Regions from separate parts of the Nonomuraea sp. NPDC003560 genome, predicted to be linked through region 2. Evidence: riboswitches for the same ligand, from Rfam matches in the RefSeq annotation. Region 2 holds a riboswitch; each other region holds the start of a gene.
What was found. A riboswitch is a leader RNA that binds a small molecule or an ion and turns the genes downstream of it on or off. The one in region 2 is predicted to bind thiamine pyrophosphate.
Positions count from the first base shown of each region.

Region 1: it holds a riboswitch for thiamine pyrophosphate, as region 2 does, so the genes downstream of both, ACFYUV_RS08100 (FAD-dependent oxidoreductase) here and ACFYUV_RS26235 (purine-cytosine permease family protein) in region 2, are expected to answer to the same signal.
Region 3: it holds a riboswitch for thiamine pyrophosphate, as region 2 does, so the genes downstream of both, thiC (phosphomethylpyrimidine synthase ThiC) here and ACFYUV_RS26235 (purine-cytosine permease family protein) in region 2, are expected to answer to the same signal.

Region 1 is NZ_JBIAOF010000002.1:587,878-591,142, forward strand. It holds gene ACFYUV_RS08100 (FAD-dependent oxidoreductase) at 1-1,573, opposite strand, end outside; TPP riboswitch at 1,563-1,679, opposite strand; gene ACFYUV_RS08105 (NAD(P)/FAD-dependent oxidoreductase) at 1,732-2,901, shown strand; gene ACFYUV_RS08110 (Rv2175c family DNA-binding protein) at 2,932-3,265, shown strand, end outside.
Region 2 is NZ_JBIAOF010000006.1:529,405-532,669, reverse strand. It holds gene ACFYUV_RS26240 (methylated-DNA--[protein]-cysteine S-methyltransferase) at 1-50, shown strand, start outside; gene ACFYUV_RS26235 (purine-cytosine permease family protein) at 36-1,373, opposite strand; TPP riboswitch at 1,364-1,477, opposite strand; gene ACFYUV_RS26230 (rhodanese-like domain-containing protein) at 1,529-1,852, opposite strand; gene ACFYUV_RS26225 (Fpg/Nei family DNA glycosylase) at 1,879-2,757, opposite strand; gene ACFYUV_RS26220 (TenA family protein) at 2,795-3,265, opposite strand, start outside.
Region 3 is NZ_JBIAOF010000003.1:482,139-485,403, forward strand. It holds gene ACFYUV_RS13175 (SDR family oxidoreductase) at 1-178, shown strand, start outside; gene thiC (phosphomethylpyrimidine synthase ThiC) at 188-1,666, opposite strand; TPP riboswitch at 1,659-1,771, opposite strand; gene ACFYUV_RS13185 (class I SAM-dependent methyltransferase) at 1,807-2,427, shown strand; gene ACFYUV_RS13190 (glycoside hydrolase N-terminal domain-containing protein) at 2,387-3,265, opposite strand, start outside.

The DNA of each region.
Region 1 (3,265 bases), on a different contig from region 2:
GAATCCCCGCGCCCGTCGAAACCCCCGCCACCCGAGCCGCTGCCTGAGCCGCCGCTTGGGCCGCCGCTTGGGCCGCCGGCTGCGTGCCTGTCTGCACCGCCGCCGGGGCCCCGGCCTGTGTGCCTGTCTGGGCCGTTGCCGGGGCCGCCGCCGGGGACGCCGTCGTCGTGGACGGTGTCAGCACCGCCGACGCGACCAGGGCCGCCGTCAGGGGAGCCAGCAGCACCCCGCCCCGATGGTGGCCGGTCGCCAGCACCAGCCCCGGGACCTCGCCCGCCCCGATGATCGGCAGGTTGTCGGGGGTGCCCGGACGCAGCCCGGCGACCACGTCGGCGACCTCCAGCTCGGTGACGCCCGGCACCAGCTCCCTGGCGTCGCGCAGCAGCTCGTAGAGCCCGCCCGCGGTCACCCGGGTGTCGAACCCCAGCTCCTCCTGGGTCGCCCCGAGCACCAGCTCGCCGTCGCCCCTGGGGACGAGGTAGACGGGCGCGCCGTGCACCATCCCGCGTACGCACCGGCCGAGCAGCGGCTGCGGCGAGCGCAACCGCATGATCTGCCCCTTGACCGGCCGGACGGGCACGTCGGCCAGCTCCCCGCTCCACGCCCCGGCGGCCAGCACCACCCGCTCGGCCGCGATCTCCAGCACCGCCGGCTCAGGCTGACCGGGCACGGCCTCAAGCCGCACCCCCCTCACAGCACCAGTCGCAGCACCTGTCACGGCTCCCGCCACAGGTCCTGCCGCACCGCCTGCCCCAGCACCGATCCCAGCGCCGGTCCCAGAGCTGATCCCACCGCCGGTCCCGGAGCCGATCCCAGCACCGGTCAGAGCGCCGGTGCCAGAGCCGGTCCCAGCGCCGGTCGCGGCGCCTGGAGCGGCGTCGCCGTCGCGCAGCAGGCCGGTCACCCGCGCCCGCACCACGGGCACGCCCAGCCGGTCGAGCGCGGCCAGCAGCGCCGCCGTGACCCGGCGCGGATCGACCCAGGCGTCACCGGGGGCCAGCAGCCCGCCGCGCACCGAAGGGGCCAGCATGGGCTCCAGACGCCGGCACTCGCGCCCGGTCAGCCGCTCGACCCGCAGCCCCAGCTTGTCCATGAACGCCGCCAGGTCGTCGAGCGCCGCGAGGTCGTCGGCCCCGAAGGCGACGTCGAGCGTGCCGTCGGCGCGCAGGTCGAGCGCACGGCCAGCGGCCCCCTCCGGCCCGATCACCCCGAACGCGCCCCCGAACGCCTCCCCGGCCCTCGCCTCGGCCCTCGCCCCGGCCCCGCCACCGGAACCGCCGCTCAGCCCCGTGCCGAGACCTGCCCCGAAGCCCGCACCGAGGTCCGGGCCGAGGCCCGCGTCGGCGGCCAGTTCGGCGGCGAAGGACGGCCATCGGCTCAGCGAGGCGGCCCCCAGCCGCAGCAAAGGCTCCTCGGTGTAGGCGACCTCGCTGACGGGCGCCAGCATCCCGGCCGCCGCGTAGGACGCCCCGCGCCCCGGGGCCGGATCGACCACCGTGACGGGCAGCCCCTCGCGGGCCAGCCGCCAGGCGATCGACAACCCGACGACCCCGCCGCCCACGATCACATTCATCCGCGCTCCCTTCGCCGGCATGATCCGGATCAGGTGTCTTGCGGTCGAAGGCCCGCTCAAGCCTTCCTCTCAGCCCGGTGACGGCCGGACTCCCGCGCGTCTTGCGCCTCCAGCCTACGGCCTCGGCGCGACGTGCCGGCACCGCCCCCGTTATGGTCATGAACGTGAACCATGTCGTAGTGGTGGGAGCGGGCCTGGCCGGGCTGCGCAGCGCGGAGGCGCTGCGCGGGCGCGGCTTCACCGGACGGATCACGCTGATCGGCCAGGAGCGCCATCGGCCCTACGACCGTCCGCCGTTGTCCAAGGCCGTGCTGTCCGGCGCGGCCGACTCCAGCTTCCTGGAGGCCGACCTCGACGCGCTGGAGGTCGACTTCTGGCCAGGCGTCACCGCCAAGGCCCTGCGCGAGGGCGTCGTGGAGACGACCGAGGGCGAGCTCGGCTACGACGGCCTCGTGATCGCCACCGGCACCGAGCCGATCACCGTGCCCGGCGACGGCCCCCAGCACGTCCTGCGCACCCTCGACGACGCCCACGAGCTGCGCGCCGGGCTCGTGGCCGGAGCCCATGTGGCGATCATCGGCGCCGGCTGGATCGGCGCCGAGGTCGCCACCGCCGCCCGCAAGGCCGGTTGCTCGGTGACCGTGATCGAGGCCGGCCCCGCCCCGCTGTCCAACGCCGTGGGCCCGGAGATCGGCGCCCGCACGCGACACTGGTACGACGGCATCGACCTGCGCCTGAACACCATGGTCGACGAGGTGGACGAGGGCGGCGTGCGGCTGGTGGGCGGCGAGTTCGTCCAGGCGCACGTGGTCGTCACGGGCATCGGCGTGCGCCCGGCCGTCGAGTGGCTGGCCGGCTCCGACATCGACCTGCACAACGGCGTCGTCACCGACGAGCACCTGCGCACGTCCATGCCGAACGTGGTCGCCGCCGGCGACTGCGCGGCCTGGTGGTCGCGCCGCTACGGCGTCCGGCTGCGCGTCGAGCACTGGGACACCGCGCTCGGCTCGCCCGAGGTCGCCGCCGCGACCCTGCTGGGGGAGGAGGCCGTCTACGACCCGGCCCCCTACTTCTGGTCCGAGCAGTTCGGCCACATGGTCCAGTACATCGGCCACCACCCCTCCGGCGACCGCCTGCTCTACCGGGGCGAGCCCGAGGGCAAGTGGTCGGCCGTCTGGCTGACGTCCGGCGACACCCTCGCCGCCGTGCTCGCCGTCGACCGGCCCCGGGACTACGTGCAGGGCCGTAGGATCATCGAAGGCGGGCATCGCCTCGACACAGAACGCCTGGTAGATCCAGAGGTCCCCCTACGGGATTGTGTTGTTTGAGCAAGGACGGCATGTGGTAGTTGTGGTTTCGTGACGCTTTCTGTTGCACAGATCGACCGGGAGACCGACCAGCTCGTCGACGAGTGGCTCACTCTCCCCGAAGTGGCCTCACGCCTCGACCTCTCGATCGGGCGGGCCAAGCAACTCCTCAAGGACCACAAGCTGCTCGGCGTGCGCCGTGGCGGCGGCGGGCCACAGGTTCCCGCGGTGTTCCTCGACGGGAAGGACGTGATGAAGGGCCTGCCCGGCACACTGACCGTGTTGCAGGACGCCGGCTACGACGACATCGAGTCGCTGCGCTGGCTCTTCACCCCAGACGAGTCCCTGCCGGGGTCGCCCATCGAGGCGATCAAGGCCGGCCGTC
Region 2 (3,265 bases):
CCAAGCAGCACCTGCTCAACGTCGAACGCCGGGTCTCAGCGGGCCGCTGAGCGACGCCGGCCGAGCACGCCGATGAGCAGCGTCACCAGGGCCGCGACCAGCGCCCCGCCGAGCGCGCCGTTCATCCACGGCTCCCGCGTGAAGCCGACGGCCTCGCGGGCGGAGGCCCAGAAGCCGTCCCAGCCGGCGACCGTGGGCGTCGAGGTGGTGAACCAGTAGGCGGCGAAGCCCAGCGCCCACGGCAGCAGCATCAGCCAGCGCGAGGGCGCGTCCTCGGCGGTGTTCCAGCGGGCCGCGCCGCCGAGCACGAAGTAGTCGACGGCCAGCACGGCGAACATCGGCACGAACACCGCGCCGATCACCCCGAGGAACGCGCCGTAGGAGGTGACGTCCACGACCAGGGCGATCGCGGTGGTGAGCACGCCGATCGCGGTCGAGACGACCCGGCGGTCCACCTTCGGCATCAGGTTCTGCAGCGAGACGGTGGTGGAGTAGACGTTGGCGAAGGACTGGTCGGTCTCGCGCAGCACCAGGATGCCGAAGAACAGCGCGCCCAGCGGCGCCGCGACGAACGGCTGGAACACGACCATGCCGTCGGCCTGGACCGCCTGGGCGCCCGCGATGGCCACCGCGTACACGCCGAGTGCCAGGCAGGCCACCTGGGCGACGGTGTAGCCGCCGACGACGCCGGTGAAGGCGGCCCGGCTGGAACGCGAGTGCCTGGCGAAGTCGGCGGCCATCGGCACCCACGACACCGACAGGGCGATGACGTAGTCGACGGCCGGGGCGAAGGCCGTCCACGACCCGCCCGTGTACGTCGGCGCCTCGCCCAGGAACGACACCGTGAACCAGATCAGCGACACGATCACGCCGGCGGTCACGTACCGGCGCAGCAGCCGGATCGACCCGAGCGGCCAGACGGCGAGCGCGGTGGTCAGCACCCCCGCCACCACCACCCACACCTGGTACGGGACGCTCCCGAAGATCGCGTTCGCGGCCTTGGCGATCACCCAGAGCTCGAAGGCCCCCCAGCCGAGCATCTGCACGATGTTCAGCACGGACGGGACGTACGACATCTTCGCCCCGAACAGCCCGCGCAGCAGCACCATCGCCGGCCGCCCGGTCTGCGTGCCGGGGATGGCCGACAGGCCGACCATGGCCGTGCCGATGAGGCTGCCGACCACGGCGGCCGTGAGCGCGGCCACGAGGCTGAGCGGCGCGTTGCCCAGGGGATCGATCAGGACGAGCGCGCCGGAGAAGCCGAGGAGGCTGACACCCAGGTTGGCCCAGAGCGCGCCCTGGTCGAGGACGCCGAGGGTCTTGGGGGGCGCGCCGTCAAGGGTCAGCGGAACTTCGTCGACGACATGCGTCATCGCACACTCCCTACGCCGGCATTACCCGGACAGGTTCAGGCGGTCGGCAGCGGCTGTGTTGCTGCCCTCTCAGCCCGGCACCCCGAGCTCCCGCGACTATGCAGTTGGCGCCCTCATCATGCCTCAATGGCGGCGGAACCGCCACAGTGGGGCATTCAGGCCACGAAAGGATCCTGCCCGGTCTCGCTGACCATGGGACGGCGCGCGAACTCCCACGACTGCATGCCGCCGCCCACGTTGACGGCGTCGCGCCCGAGCTGGTTGAGCCACGCCGTGACCTGCATCGACCGGCCGCCTACCCGGCACACCACGTAGACGGTGCGGTCGGCGGGCACCTCCTCGACCCGGCCCTGGATCTGCGACATGGGGATGTGCACGGCCTCGGGGGCGTGGCCGGCCAGCCACTCGTCCTGCTCGCGGACGTCGAGCAGGTAGGCGTCGTCGGGAACGGCGGTGACGTCGATCTCTGGAACGGTCATGTCTCCATCATCCCGCGCCCGGGACCCTACTTGAGCAGGCGCGACATCCGCCGGTCGGCCAGCGGCTTCCCGCCCGTCTGGCAGGTCGGGCAGTACTGGAGCGCGGAGTCGGCGAAGGACACCTCGCGGATCGTGTCGCCGCACACGTCGCACGGCTGGCCGGCCCGGTTGTGCACGCGCAGCCCGGACTTCTTCTCCGCCTTGAGGTCCTTGGCGGCCAGCCCGTGCGCCCGTTCGACGGCGTCGCGCAACGTCGTCACGATGGCCTCGTGCAGGTCGGCGATCTGGGCGTCGGTCAGCGTCGCGGCGATCTTGAACGGCGACATCCTCGCCGCGTGCAGCACCTCGTCGGAGTAGGCGTTGCCGATGCCCGCGATCACCTTCTGGTCGCGCAGCAGCCCCTTGATCTGGGTGCGGTTGCCGCCCACGATGCGCTTGAGCGCCTCGACGGTGAAGGCGTCGTCGAGCGGGTCGGGGCCCAGGGCGGCGACGCCGGGCACGTCCTCCGGCTTGTCGGTGACGTAGACGGCCAGCCGTTTCTGCGTGCCGGCCTCGGTCAGCTCGAAGCCGGGGGCCAGGCCGTCGTCGTCCGGCGCCAGCCGTACGCGTACGGCCAGCGGCCCCTTGCCCGGCCGCACCGGCCGCGCGCCGGTCAGGTCGTCGCGCCAGCGCAGCCAGCCGGCGCGGGCCAGATGGATGATCAGGTGCAGGCCGTCGCAGTCGAGGTCGAGGAACTTGCCGTGCCTCGACACGTTCGTGACGGTGAGCCCGCCGAGCGCGGTGACCGGCGGGTCGAACGTCTTGAGCGCCTGGAAGCCGACGACGTCGACGCCGGCGATCGAACGGCCGACCGCCCGCTCGCGCAGGAAGTTGGTGAGCGACTCCACCTCGGGAAGTTCCGGCATGCCCCCAGGGTATGGCGCGCGCCGGGCCGGCACGCGACTACGGCACGTCCCAGAAGGCGAGCTCGTGTGCCATGCCCTCGGCGAACAGCGCCTCCGCCCGTACGGGGTCGGGGTCGGCCTCGTCGATCATCTGCCCGATCCGTACGGTCAGCACCGCGAACGCGGGGTCGGCGTAGGTGTCCACCCAGGCCCGGTACCGCGGCTCGGCGGGCGGGTTCTCGGCGAGAATCTTCCCAAGACTCGAATATCCCCACATACACGGATAAAGCGCGGCCAACCCCTCCCCGTACGACCCCGCCGCCTCCAGCAGGAACGCCGTGTACGCCACACACGCCGGCCCCTTCACCGCGTTGTCCAGATCGGCCCCGAACTCCGCCGACAACGACCGATGCAGCCGCAGTTCGTCGTGGTACGTCGCGTACGCCAGATCCACCAGGTCTCCCACATGCCCGTCCGGCGCCTGCCAGGCCAGCCTGGAGAACACCCGCACATAGTCGAGCAGGTACAG
Region 3 (3,265 bases), on a different contig from region 2:
CCCGGCCACGATGCCGGAGGAGAAGGTGGCGAAGTTCGGCGATCAGGTGCCGATGAAGCGGGCCGCCGACCCCGACGAGATCGCCCCTTCGTACGTGTTCTTCGCCGCCGACCGGCTGTCCTCGTACTACACGGGCGAGGTGCTGGCCCCGATCGGCGGCGAGACGCTCCCGGGCTGACCGCGCAGGTCAGAGGTAGATCGAGCCGCCCTTCCCGAGGAACTCGGCCGCCTTGTCGGCCATGCCCGCCCGCACCTCGTGGCTGAGCTTCATCGAGCAGAACTTCGGGCCGCACATCGAGCAGAAGTGCGCGGTCTTGGCGGGCGCGGCCGGCAGGGTCTCGTCGTGGAAGGCGCGGGCGGTGTCCGGGTCGAGCGACAGGTCGAACTGGTCCTCCCAGCGGAACTCGAACCGGGCGTCCGACAGGGCGTCGTCCCACGCCTGGGCCTGCGGGTGCCCCTTGGCCAGGTCCGCCGCGTGCGCCGCGATCTTGTAGGTGATCACGCCGGTCTTGACGTCGTCGCGGTTGGGCAGGCCGAGGTGCTCCTTGGGGGTGACGTAGCAGAGCATGGCGGTGCCGTACCAGGCGATCATGGCGGCGCCGATGCCCGAGGTGATGTGGTCGTAGCCGGGGGCGATGTCGGTGACGAGCGGGCCGAGGGTGTAGAAGGGCACGTCGTCGCAGAGCTCGCGCTGCAGGTCGACGTTCTCCTTGATCTTGTGCATGGGCACGTGGCCGGGACCCTCGATCATCACCTGCACGTCGTGCGCGTGCGCGATCTTGGTCAGCTCGCCCAGGGTGCGCAGCTCGGCGAACTGGGCCTCGTCGTTGGCGTCCGCGATCGAGCCGGGGCGCAGCCCGTCGCCCAGCGAGAACGTCACGTCGTAGCGGGCCAGCAGGGCGCACATCTCGTCGAAGTGCTCGTACAGGAAGCTCTCGCGGTGGTGGGCCAGGCACCAGGCGGCCATGATCGAGCCCCCGCGCGAGACGATCCCGGTCTTGCGGCGGGCGGTCAGCGGGACGTGCGCCAGCCGCACCCCCGCGTGCACCGTCACGTAGTCGACGCCCTGCTCGCACTGCTCGATCAGGGTGTCGCGGTAGACCTCCCACGACAGCGCCTCGGGTCGCCCGCCCACCTTCTCCAGCGCCTGGTAGATGGGCACGGTGCCGACCGGGACGGGCGAGCTGCGGATGATCTGCTCGCGGGTCTCGTGGATGTTCGGCCCGGTGGACAGGTCCATGACGGTGTCGGCGCCCCACCGGGTGGCCCAGGTCATCTTCTCGACCTCCTCCTCGATCGAGGAGGTGACGGCGGAGTTGCCGATGTTGGCGTTGATCTTGACCAGGAAGTTCCGGCCGATCGCCATCGGCTCGGACTCCGGATGGTTGACGTTGGCGGGGATGACCGCCCGCCCGGCCGCGACCTCCTGCCGGACGAACTCGGGCGTCATCCCCTCCCGGACGGCCACGAACTCCATCTCCTTGGTCACCACGCCGCGCCGCGCCGCGCCGAGCTGGGTGACCGGCGACCCCCACGCCGAGCGGTCGGTACGCGACGGCCCCGAGGTGTCGTAGAGCCGCACCGACGTGCCGTTCGACAGCCTGACCTCGCGCATCGGCACCTGAAGGTCACCGATGTAGATCTTGGAAAAGCGCGCGTCGCTCATCGCGCAAACTCCCTTCGCCGGCATTATCCGGAGCAGGTTCTGGCGGTCGGCGGCTGACAGCCGTCCTCTCAGCCCGGTCCGCACCGGGCTCCCGCGTTGGTCATCGCGATCATAACCCCGCGCGTGGCAGGATCAAGGGGATGTCCGATCCCATTGCGCACACGACCGCCACCTACGACCGCATCGCGCGCCAGTTCGACGAGCAGGTCGCCGATCCGTCACCCTCGATCGTGGCCGTCCGCGACCGGTTCGCCTCAGCCCTGCCCGCCGGGGCCACGGTCGCCGACCTGGGATGCGGCCCGGGGCGCGAGTCGGCCTGGTTCGCCGGACGCGGCCTGACCACCGTGGGCGTGGACCTGTCGATCGAGATGGCCAGGCTCGCCGCCGGGCGCGGCGTGCCCACCGTCCTGGGCGATCTGCGACGCCCGCCGCTGTCGCCGGCGTCCCTGGACGGCGTCTGGTCGGCCGCGGCCCTCGTGCACGTGCCGTCCGAGCAGACCGAGGCGACGTTGCGCGCCTGGCACGCGGCGCTGCGCCCCGGCGGGGTGCTCGCGCTGATCACCGCCCTGGGCGACGGCGAGGGCTGGGAGCCGGTGCCGTACCGGACGGAGTACGAGCGCTGGTTCGTCCACCGCGACGCGGGCGACCTGCTCGCGGTGCTGGACGCGGCCGGGTTCGCGGTCGCCTGGCACGAGACGAACGTCACCCACCGCACGTGGTTCAGCGTGCTGGCGACAGCGCGCAGCTCTCCCCAGCCCTAGTCTCCAGGTCGAGCGCGAAGCCGGGGCCGCGCAGCCGGGCGGTCCCGCCGCGCGCCGACGACAGCCTGACCTCGACCGGCACGCCGTGCGCCCAGGTCACCCCGACGGTGAAGCCGCCGCGGGCGCGCAGCCCGTCGAACGAGCCCGCGCGCCAGGCGGCCGGCAGCGCGGGCAGCAGCTCGATGACGCCGGCGTGGCTCTGGAGCAGCATCTCGGCCACCCCGGCGGTCGCGCCGAGGTTCCCGTCGATCTGGAACGGCGGATGCGTGTCCCACAGGTTGGGCAGCGTGCTGGCGCGCAGTTGCCCGCCCAGCATGCTCAGGGCGCGGTCGCCGTCCTTGAGCCGGGCCCAGAAGTTGACCTTCCAGGCCATGCTCCAGCCCGTGCCGCCGTCGCCGCGCGCTTCGAGGGTGGTGCGCGCCGCGGCCAGGTGCTCGGGGGCGGTGAGCTGCGTCCCGGGGTGCAGGGCGTAGAGCTGGGAGACGTGCCGGTGCCGGTCGGACGGGTCGTCGAGGTCGGCCTTCCACTCCTGGAGCTGCCCCCAGGACCCGACCCGCAGCCCGGGATCGAGCCGGTCGGCCGCCGTGCGCAGCCGTCCGGCGAACTCGGCGTCCACGCCGAGCGTGCGCGCGGCCGCGGCCGTGCAGGCGAACAGGTCCCGGACGATCTGCTGCGGCATGGCCGCGCCCGCGGTGAAGTCGCCGTGCTCGGGCGAGTAGGCGGGCGAGACGACGAGGCTGCCGTCGCGCGCGTCGGGACACAGGTTGGCCAGCCAGAACTTGGCGGCCTCGCGCATCGCCGGATAGGCGTGCCCGCGCAGGTAGCGCTCGTCGCCGTC